DNA from 3 places in the Priestia sp. ABM2_011 genome. Region 3 is predicted to be linked to each of the others. Evidence: riboswitches for the same ligand, from Rfam matches in the RefSeq annotation. Region 3 holds a riboswitch; each other region holds the start of a gene.
The links. A riboswitch is a leader RNA that binds a small molecule or an ion and turns the genes downstream of it on or off. The one in region 3 is predicted to bind cyclic di-AMP.
Positions count from the first base shown of each region.

Region 1 (3,111 bases), 130 kb from region 3:
TTTGCTTCTGACTCAGCCACAATAACGGCACACGCAGCGTCCCCCGTAATATTTACAGATGTACGAAGCATATCAAGCAAGCGATCAATCCCGATAATCAATCCGATACCTGCTACAGGCAGGCCAACCGAACTCAATACCATCGCTAGCATAATGAGACCAACTCCCGGCACGCCTGCTGTACCAATACTAGCAAGCACCGCTGTTAATACAACCGTCACAAGAGCACCCAGCGACAGGTCAACGCCGTATACTTGCGCAATAAAAATAGTCGCGACACCTTGCATAATTGCTGTTCCATCCATGTTAATGGTAGCACCTAACGGCTGAACAAAACTGCTGATGGACTCCGGGACACGAAGATTTTTTTGAGCCACATTCATTGAAATCGGAAGCGTTGCACTACTGCTTGATGTACTGAATCCAACTGTCATCGCAGGAGCAAAACCTTTAAAAAATTCAATAGGGTTACGTCTGGCCATAAGAGCGACTGACCCCCCATATGTTACAATCGAATGGATGAACAGTGCGAGCACGACTACAATCATGTAAAGCCCCATCGCTTTAATTGCCTGCCAGCCTTGACTTCCAACCGCTGTTGCAAGAAGCCCAAATGTTCCGTAAGGAGCAAACTTCATCACTAGATTTACAAGGTACATCATCAATTCATTGCCTTGCTCGAGTAAATTATAAAGCCCTTTGGTTTTACTTCCAAGCATCGTAATACCAAAACCGATAAAGATAGAGAAAACGATAAGTTGAAGCATATTCCCTTCAGCCATCGCTTGGATTGGATTGACTGGAATCATATTTAAGAATGTCTCTCCAACCGGCGGTGCTTTTTCAGCTTCAAAAGAAGCGTTTTGTGTATCAAAAGATCCAAATGTTCCTGGTTTAATAACAAACGCTAATAATAAACCAATTACAATAGCAACGGTTGTTGTCACTAGGAAGTACGAAACTGTTTTTGCCCCGATTCTTCCCAGTTTTTTAGGATCTCCTAAACCTGCTACGCCTAACGTGATAGAGAAAAACACAATTGGTACAACAAGCATTTTAATTAAGCTTAAGAAAATTTGCCCAAGCGGCGTAAACAAGTACTTGTCCAGCGGAGCAAAAGCACTTGGAGCAAAAGCATTAATCAACACTCCTACAACAGCACCAGCAATTAGCGCGATAATGATCTTTGTCGATAGCTTCATAGATTTACCTCCCATAAATAAATTATATTAGAATGATTCTAACTACTATACTTATTTTACCATGCATTGAGGGTGATAACACTCAAAATATACAATATATTAAAAATTTTCAGATTAATAGTTTAGGAATATTTTTAGCTATACAAAAAAACATGAGAATATCATGGTTTCATAGACCTGTTATTCCCTCACTGAATGCTTACGGAGTTAGCTGTCGGATTCGGGTACGTGAGTTACCCTACTTGATTCATTCAAGATTCACCCCAAGTACATTACGCACAAATATGGGTCCTCCGTTCTCTTATAAAACAAAAGAGATTAAGCAAATAATTTTCTTTAATATTTTTGCATGATAATAATTGTTACTTTAATTAAAATTCATTTTATGTATTCCTGTCAAGTTTTTATTCAAAAATAATGCATGATTTTATCGTAAAAAGTTGAGAATTGTTATATTTTAAAATATTTACATCATATTTTAATAAACCAAAAACACTTATTTAACAAGACTTACAATCTAATGAATAAAAAATTAATTCAAAAAATAGTTTATAAAGTGAACTTTATTTCCATTAATATCATTCATTAATATGTATAATTATTCTAATATCCATGTACTTTACTGCTTCCATAAATATTTTACTTATCAAAAAAAATAACTCTTTCCAACTGTTGATTTTATCCTTGTACTGCTTGATATACACTCCCTAAAATTTCACTGACTTTATTGATGCGAAGAAATCGACATTATCAATTCCCCTTATTCTACTTAATTCTGCTCAAGATAGAAGTATAGATTTCCTACTATCTTTTAAAAAAGGAGCGGGTAATTATCATATAAAACTATCGGAGTTGGAGCGGTACAAGTTCTTTACTTTTTACTTATTCCCTCTCGTTATTTAACCCATAAAAAAAAGAGGCCGTGACGGCCTCTTTTTTTATACAGTAACAGGTTCAGAACTTGCTTTACGATTCTTTAATTTTTCAACAATGTCACGCGCTACCCACACACCACACGCACTTGCCTGCGCGAGTCCTCGCGTAATACCAGCTCCGTCTCCTCCCACGTATAAACCGGAAATTTCAGTTTCAAACTTATCGTTTAACTTCGGACGGGCGGAGTAAAATTTCGCTTCCACACCGTAAAACAGCGTATGTTCAGATGCTAACCCAGGCGTTACATGATCCAGTGCTTCTGTCATTTCAATTAAGCTTTTCATTGTATTGTATGGAAGCACTAAACCCAAATCACCAGGGACAGCTTCTTTTAACGTTGGTTCTAAAAAGCCTTCTTTAATTCGATTCGCTGTTGAACGGCGCCCCTTTAAAATGTCTCCATACTTTTGAACAACTAAGCCTCCGTTTGACAGCATATTAGCTAATCTTGATACTTCGTGCGCATATTCGTTCGGCTGATCAAATGGATCCGAAAATTTATGAGAAACAAGCAGCGCAAAGTTCGTATTTTGACTTCCAAGCTTCGGATCTTTGTATGCGTGTCCATTTGCTAACATAATCCCTGAATGATTCTCTACTACCACATGCCCTGAAGGATTGCTGCAGAACGTTCTGACTCTTGTACCTACAGACGTATTGTAAATAAATTTCCCTTCGTACAAGTGCTTGTTGATTTCTTCCATAACAACGTTAGATGTTTCTACTCGAACACCGATGTCTACTTGATTGTTAATCATTTTCAAACGGCGTTTTTTTAGTAAGTCGCTCATCCACTTCGAGCCGTCTCGACCTGGTGAAACCACGACTTTATCAGCCGTAATTCTGTCACCATTCTTCAATTCAATACCGCGCACGATATGCTGACCATCTTCTTTTTCTGTTATTAAATCGGCTACTTCCGTTTTATACTGCATATCAATTTTTTCTTTTAAGTATTCATAAATGCTTTTTA
Region 1 is NZ_JBSWUB010000001.1:1,478,116-1,481,226, reverse strand. It holds gene ACXAE4_RS07740 (dicarboxylate/amino acid:cation symporter) at 1-1,202, opposite strand, end outside; cyclic di-AMP (ydaO/yuaA leader) riboswitch at 1,383-1,537, opposite strand; gene ACXAE4_RS07735 (NAD(P)/FAD-dependent oxidoreductase) at 2,141-3,111, opposite strand, start outside.
Region 1: it holds a riboswitch for cyclic di-AMP, as region 3 does, so the genes downstream of both, ACXAE4_RS07740 (dicarboxylate/amino acid:cation symporter) here and ACXAE4_RS08440 (potassium channel family protein) in region 3, are expected to answer to the same signal.

Region 2 (3,111 bases), 670 kb from region 3:
AGTCCTTCAAAGCCGGATCCATTGTTTGCTGCTGACGACGTAAATTCATACAGTGCCTGACTTAACCCGTGAAAGCCTGGATTTGATATACCTTCTATTCCTAAATGAGTGGTAAGTGCTACAGCTGTTCCTCCTAAAATTAGCAGCGGCTGCAAAATAAGCGTCACGGCGATTAGCTTCATTTCTTTTCCTTCAATTTTTTTACCTACGTATTCTGGTGTTCTTCCAACCATTAAACCTGATAAAAATACGGCGATAATGACGTACATCATGACATTCATAAATCCTGCTCCGACACCGCCGAATACGGTATTTAACATCATATTTCCAAGCGTTAACAACCCGGTAAGAGGCGTAAGAGTATCGTGCATGGTGTTGACTGCACCTGTTTCACTTGCTGTCGTCACGATGGCGTAAAGCGTCGACATGCCGACACCAAAACGGACTTCTTTCCCTTCCATATAACCGTTCGCTTCGTTCAAATGAAAAGAATCAAGTCTTGGATTGCCGCCCCACTCTGTTACGAACGCTGTGCTTAAAATAACGATAAACAGCATACTCATCGCTACAAACAAGATGCGGCCTTGCTTACGCTGTCCGATCATTTTTCCGTATGTGAAAGGAAGTGCTGTTGGCAATAAAAGCATAAGGACGATTTGTAATACATTGCTCAACGCGTTAGGATTTTCAAATGGATGAGCTGAATTGACACCAAAAAATCCCCCTCCGTTGTTTCCTAGCTCTTTAATTGAAAGAAAAGAAGCAACTGGTCCCCTTGCTATTTGCTGTGTTGCCCCTTCTATTGTATGGGCAGTCACCGTTCCGCTTAACGTTTGAGGGACACCTAAAAACATAAATAAAATGCCTGTTATAAAAGCGATAGGAAGTAAAATACGCGTAATTGACTTTACAAAATCAACAAAAAAGTTTCCCATTTCTTTCCCTGCCAGCCCACGAATAAAAGCGATTGCTACTGCAAGTGCCGTTGCTGGTGCAGCAAACATCATAAATACAATGGCGGCCATCTGCGAGAAATAGGACAAACCTGATTCGCCGCTGTAGTGCTGCAAGTTCGTATTTGTCATAAAACTAATGGCCGTGTTAAAAGCAAGTGCCGGATCCATTCCTTTGATGTGGCTTGGGTTAAACGGCAGTACCCCTTGAAACCGGAAGATAAGGTACACCACAAAAATCATAAACGTATTCGCCAAAACAAGAGTAAATGCATATTGCTTCCACGTCTGATTAAGCCCTTTAATTCCTGCTGCTTTAAACATCACCGTTTCTATCTTTCCTATCAAGCTAGTGTTTTTATCGTTTGAAAACACATTCGCTATATAAATACCTACGGGCTTTGCAATAAGCGCTACAAAAACAAGCAGCAGCGCAACTGATAGTAGAAAAATCCCCACTTTTTATTCCTCCGCTTATTAAAATTGTTCTGGATTTAACAGTACATATACTAAATAAATTAAAACGAGAACTGAAATACCTAACAAAATGAACGACACTTTCACTTCTCCTCTCTTTCATCTACTACATGAGACGACCAGCAAATAATTCCGTACATAGCAGCTGTTAATATGGCAAGCGTTGCAAGCATGATCATATCCAAGTTGCTCCCTCCTAACTGTTTCCTAACAAAAATGATAGCTTCTAAGTTTAGTGACGGTTTCTTTTCATAAAGCATCACGTCCAAAAAAGCTAACCGTGAGACGTGATGCTGATTTTTCCCACTAAAAAACCGCAGAAGAGAGTTCTCTTCCGCGGTTTAATGCACGACAAATAAGCCGTGATTCACACGAATTTTTTACTCCCAAAACGCTTACGGAGTTAGCTGTCGGATTCGGGTTATGGAAGTAACCCTACTCAGTTAAGAGATTCACCCCTAGTACATACGTACAAAATATTGGGTCCCCCGCTCATAATTGATTAAGCGTATATTTGTTATTTAATTTTTAGACTTAATAATAGTTTTTACTGCTGCGTTTAAAACTTTGATTAGCTAACGTAGACAAATAGCGGTTTGCTAGATCAAAAGATTGCTGGTCGCACATGGCCCGATATTCAATCATTTGAATCATTTGCTTAGATAAATGCATCCTGACGCTCCTTTCACCTATATTTTGAAAGGAGCGTACTATCCGCTGTTATAGAAAACGACCACGATTACACCATCCTCTCTCTTAACGCTTACGAAGTTAGCTGACGGGTTCGGGTCAAGAAAGTAACCCTACTCAATTAAGAGATTCACCCCTGATAATTGGGTCCTCCGCTCTTTCCTTCTCTTTCAGAAAAGACTCAGCGTTTCACAGTGGAACGTTTCATGAGAGTAATCTTACTCCTGTTAAAATTTACTGTCAACAACATTTTTTGAAATTTTAAAAGCTTTATTTTTCTATATTTATTCATTATTTTAAAATAATAATTTCAGAAGAAAAAAAGCGTTCTTATCGAGGAGATAAGAACGCTTTTTTTAGCTCATTTTCTCAATTTCATTTACAAGAATTGAAATAGCATCCGTTTTTGTTGCTTCACGCATTGTACGCTTCATTGTACTTGCCTGCTGCTGAAGCTCACTTACTTCACGTAAAAACAATTCTTTTGTTAACTGTTCTTCTTCTACAACCATACAGTAGCCTTTTTTCTTAAAAGATTGTGCATTTAAAATTTGATCTCCGCGACTCTGTGCTTTTGATAAAGGAATAATCATCATCGGTTTATGAAGAGCTAAAAACTCAAAAATGGCATTGGATCCACCGCGTGTAATCACATAATCAGTTGCCGCTAGAACATCAGGAAGTTGTTCGTTTACGTATTCTAACTGACGGTATCCTGACTCTTTTTCAAGGCTTGTATCAATATTGCCTTTTCCGCAAAGGTGTACAATTTGGAATTTCTTTTGCAGTTCAGGCAAAGACTCTCGAACGATTTCATTAATACGGCGTGCTCCTAAACTTCCGCCCATAATCGTTAAAATGGGGCGCTTATCATAAAAGCGTAGCCAGCTTTCCCCGTTCGCTGCGCTTCCGCTAAATAGCTCTTTTCGAATAGGTGAACCAACAACCTGCACTTTTTCTTTTGGAAAGTAGTTTGCGGCTTCATCAAAAG
Region 2 is NZ_JBSWUB010000001.1:2,277,536-2,280,646, reverse strand. It holds gene kdpA (potassium-transporting ATPase subunit KdpA) at 1-1,406, opposite strand, end outside; gene kdpF (K(+)-transporting ATPase subunit F) at 1,431-1,511, opposite strand; cyclic di-AMP (ydaO/yuaA leader) riboswitch at 1,809-1,949, opposite strand; gene ACXAE4_RS12400 (hypothetical protein) at 1,965-2,102, opposite strand; cyclic di-AMP (ydaO/yuaA leader) riboswitch at 2,175-2,317, opposite strand; gene ACXAE4_RS12395 (undecaprenyldiphospho-muramoylpentapeptide beta-N-acetylglucosaminyltransferase) at 2,477-3,111, opposite strand, start outside.
Region 2: it holds a riboswitch for cyclic di-AMP, as region 3 does, so the genes downstream of both, kdpF (K(+)-transporting ATPase subunit F) here and ACXAE4_RS08440 (potassium channel family protein) in region 3, are expected to answer to the same signal.

Region 3 (3,111 bases):
AGGGATACTGAGAAATAAATCTTTTAAAACGCTCGTGCTCTCCGTTTTTCATGGTTACTTCAATAAAACACGAGACGGGCAACTGCAGCTTTTCATAATCAATATCGATTGTATATCCTTTTATAATACCAAAGCTCTCTAGCTGTCTTACTCGCTCTGCCACTGAAGGAGGAGACAGGTTAATTTGTTTTCCTAGCTCTCTTAAGGAAAGACGGCTGTTTTGCTGCAGTGCCTGCAAAATCGATAAATCAATTTCATCAATTTTCAATTGAAAACCTTCTTTCATATTAATGTTTTATTTGATTAGTAATAGCAGATAATATGTTTTATTTGTTATCTGAAATCTCCATTTTTCTTACTATAATAATTAAAAAGGAGTGAGTAAAAAATGGCAAGAGTTTTGTTAACAAACGAAGAGGGAACAAATTTTGAAAAAGCACTGAATTTAATTCCAGATGTAAAAAGGTTGTATGATGAGCTATACGACAAGCTTTGGAACAGTGATATAGTAAAAAGAGAGACTAAGGAAAAAATCAGGCTTTATCTAGCAGGTGTTAACGGCTGTGAGACGTGTATGAGCATGTCATATGTAGGCGATAAGACGCTTAATCAAAAAGTGTTAAGAGAAAAAGAGCTGGAAGAAAAAGATCGACTGCTGTTTCGATTTATAGATGTATACCGAGTGCGTCCAAGGGATTTGACGGATGCTGATATGGATCAATTAAAGAAATTTTACAGTGATACGCAGCTATTAGAGCTTTTGGCTGTTATTAATTTGTTTGATCAATTTCACAAACTGATTGTCAGTTTAGATTTATATGATTTTTGCAGTTTGCAGCGCAAGTGATGTCTTCCCTAAAAATATCTTGACAGACAAAATCCACAGGAGTAAGATAGCTTTCGTGAAGTGAAACGTATCATGAATCGAATCGATTATTCTAAAAAATAGATCATAGACATTTGAATAAAAATCGCTTAATCCATTACGGAGCGGAGGACCCATTATTTACGCACATATTGTGCTCCGGGGTGAATCCTTAAAAAGGTAGGGTTACTCTTAAAACCCGAACCCGACAGCTAACTTCGCAAGCGTTTTGAGGGGGAAGAGTGTGAAAAAACACAGGAGCCTTCCTGTGTTTTTTTGCGCTTTTTTTAAGAAAAACATGTAATTTTTTAGAAAAAGTATAAGCTAAGAGAACACACAGCAGTTGAAGAAAGGAATAAATACATTATGAAAAAACAGTTTGCTGTATTGGGATTAGGTCGTTTTGGAGGCAGTTTGGTTGAAGAGTTTGCTAATTTGGATGTGGATGTGCTCGCTATTGACCGCAATCAGGAGGTAGTAAAGAAATATAGCAACTCAGCTACATATGTCGTGCAAGCGAACGCAATTGATGAAGCTAGCTTAAAAGGGCTAGGCATTCGTAACGTTGATCATGCTCTTATTTCGTTTGGAGACGATATCGAAGCAAGCGTGCTTGCAACGATGCTTTTAAAAGATATGGGCGTTAAGCAAGTATGGGTAAAAGCGGTGAATATGTATCATCAAAAAGTGCTGGAGAAAATAGGAGCGGACAAAGTCATTCATCCTGAGCGCGATATTGCGAAGCGGATTGCTCATCACGTGGTGTCAGAAAAAATTATTGACTATATTGAACTGTCTAAAGACTATAGTATTGTTGAAATTGTCGCTTCTAAGAAACTTCATAATAAAACGCTGTTTGATTTAAATATTCGTGCAAAGTACGGCTGTAATATTATCGGTTTTCAGCGAAAAGACGGGGAAATGGTGATTTCGCCTACGGCGCATGAAACAATTGAACAAGGAGATATGCTGATTGTTATCGGACATAATCGCGATTTAAACCGTTTTGAAGAAGAAGGAGTTTAACTTATGAAAAAAAAAATTGTTAGGCTTACGCCGCCGCAGCTGCTTGTCTCCATTTTTGGCGGAGGAATTATTATTGGTGCTCTTTTATTAATGATGCCTTTTTCTACTACTGAGCCAATCCGGTGGGTAGACGCCCTTTTTACATCTACTTCCGCTATGACAGTGACCGGCTTAGCCGTCGTAGATACAGGTACGCGTTTTACCGTCATCGGTCAAACGATTATTATGCTGTTAATTCAAATAGGCGGTCTTGGCATTATGTCATTTGCCGTGCTGATTTTTATGATGCTAGGTAAAAAAATTGGATTTAAAGAGCGTATGCTCGTTCAGCAGGCATTAAATCAAACGAGCGTCGGCGGAGTTGTCCTGCTAGTTAAAAGGCTGTTTATCTTTTCATTTTTAATTGAGTTTGTTGCACTTATCTTTTTAGCGATACGCTGGGTTCCGGAATTCGGATGGTCTAAGGGGCTATTCTTTAGCTTGTTTCATTCAATTTCAGCTTTTAATAACGCAGGGTTCGGACTATTATCTGACAGCTTAGTTCAGTATGTAGGAGATCCTATTATTAACATAACGATTTCCTTTTTGTTTATTATTGGTGGGTTAGGATTTACCGTTCTTGCTGATATGTGGGTAAAAAAATCGTATAAAAAACTAACGCTGCATTCAAAAATTATGATTATCAGCACGTTTGCCATTAACATGATTGCCATGCTTTTTATTTTTTTCTTAGAGTACGGCAATTCACATACACTTGGAAGTTTGTCATTAGGAGACAAAGTGTGGGCGTCTTATTTTCAAGCGGTAACAACACGCACAGCAGGTTTTAATAGTATCGATATAGGAAGTCTACATGATTCCACCATATTTTTAATGGTTATGTTAATGTTCATAGGTGCAGGGAGTGCGTCAACAGGAGGAGGTATTAAACTAACAACGTTTGTGGTGATTGTCTTTTCTGTATGGGCATTTTTACGAAGCAGGGAAGATATTGTGCTGTTAAAGAGACGGCTTCTTCCTCTTCATGTGTTTAAGGCACTAGCCATTACGATGATTTCGATTATGTTTGTGTTTGGGGCCATTTTTCTATTAAATATCTCAGAAAACCTGCCGTTTATAAAAATTATGTTTGAAGTGGTTTCTGCGTTTGGAACAGTGGGGTTATCGATGGGAGCAACTCCTGAGCTTTCATACTTTGGACGCGTGATTATTATCTTTAT
Region 3 is NZ_JBSWUB010000001.1:1,611,300-1,614,410, forward strand. It holds gene ACXAE4_RS08430 (Lrp/AsnC family transcriptional regulator) at 1-268, opposite strand, end outside; gene ACXAE4_RS08435 (carboxymuconolactone decarboxylase family protein) at 389-847, shown strand; cyclic di-AMP (ydaO/yuaA leader) riboswitch at 963-1,107, shown strand; gene ACXAE4_RS08440 (potassium channel family protein) at 1,232-1,891, shown strand; gene ACXAE4_RS08445 (TrkH family potassium uptake protein) at 1,895-3,111, shown strand, end outside.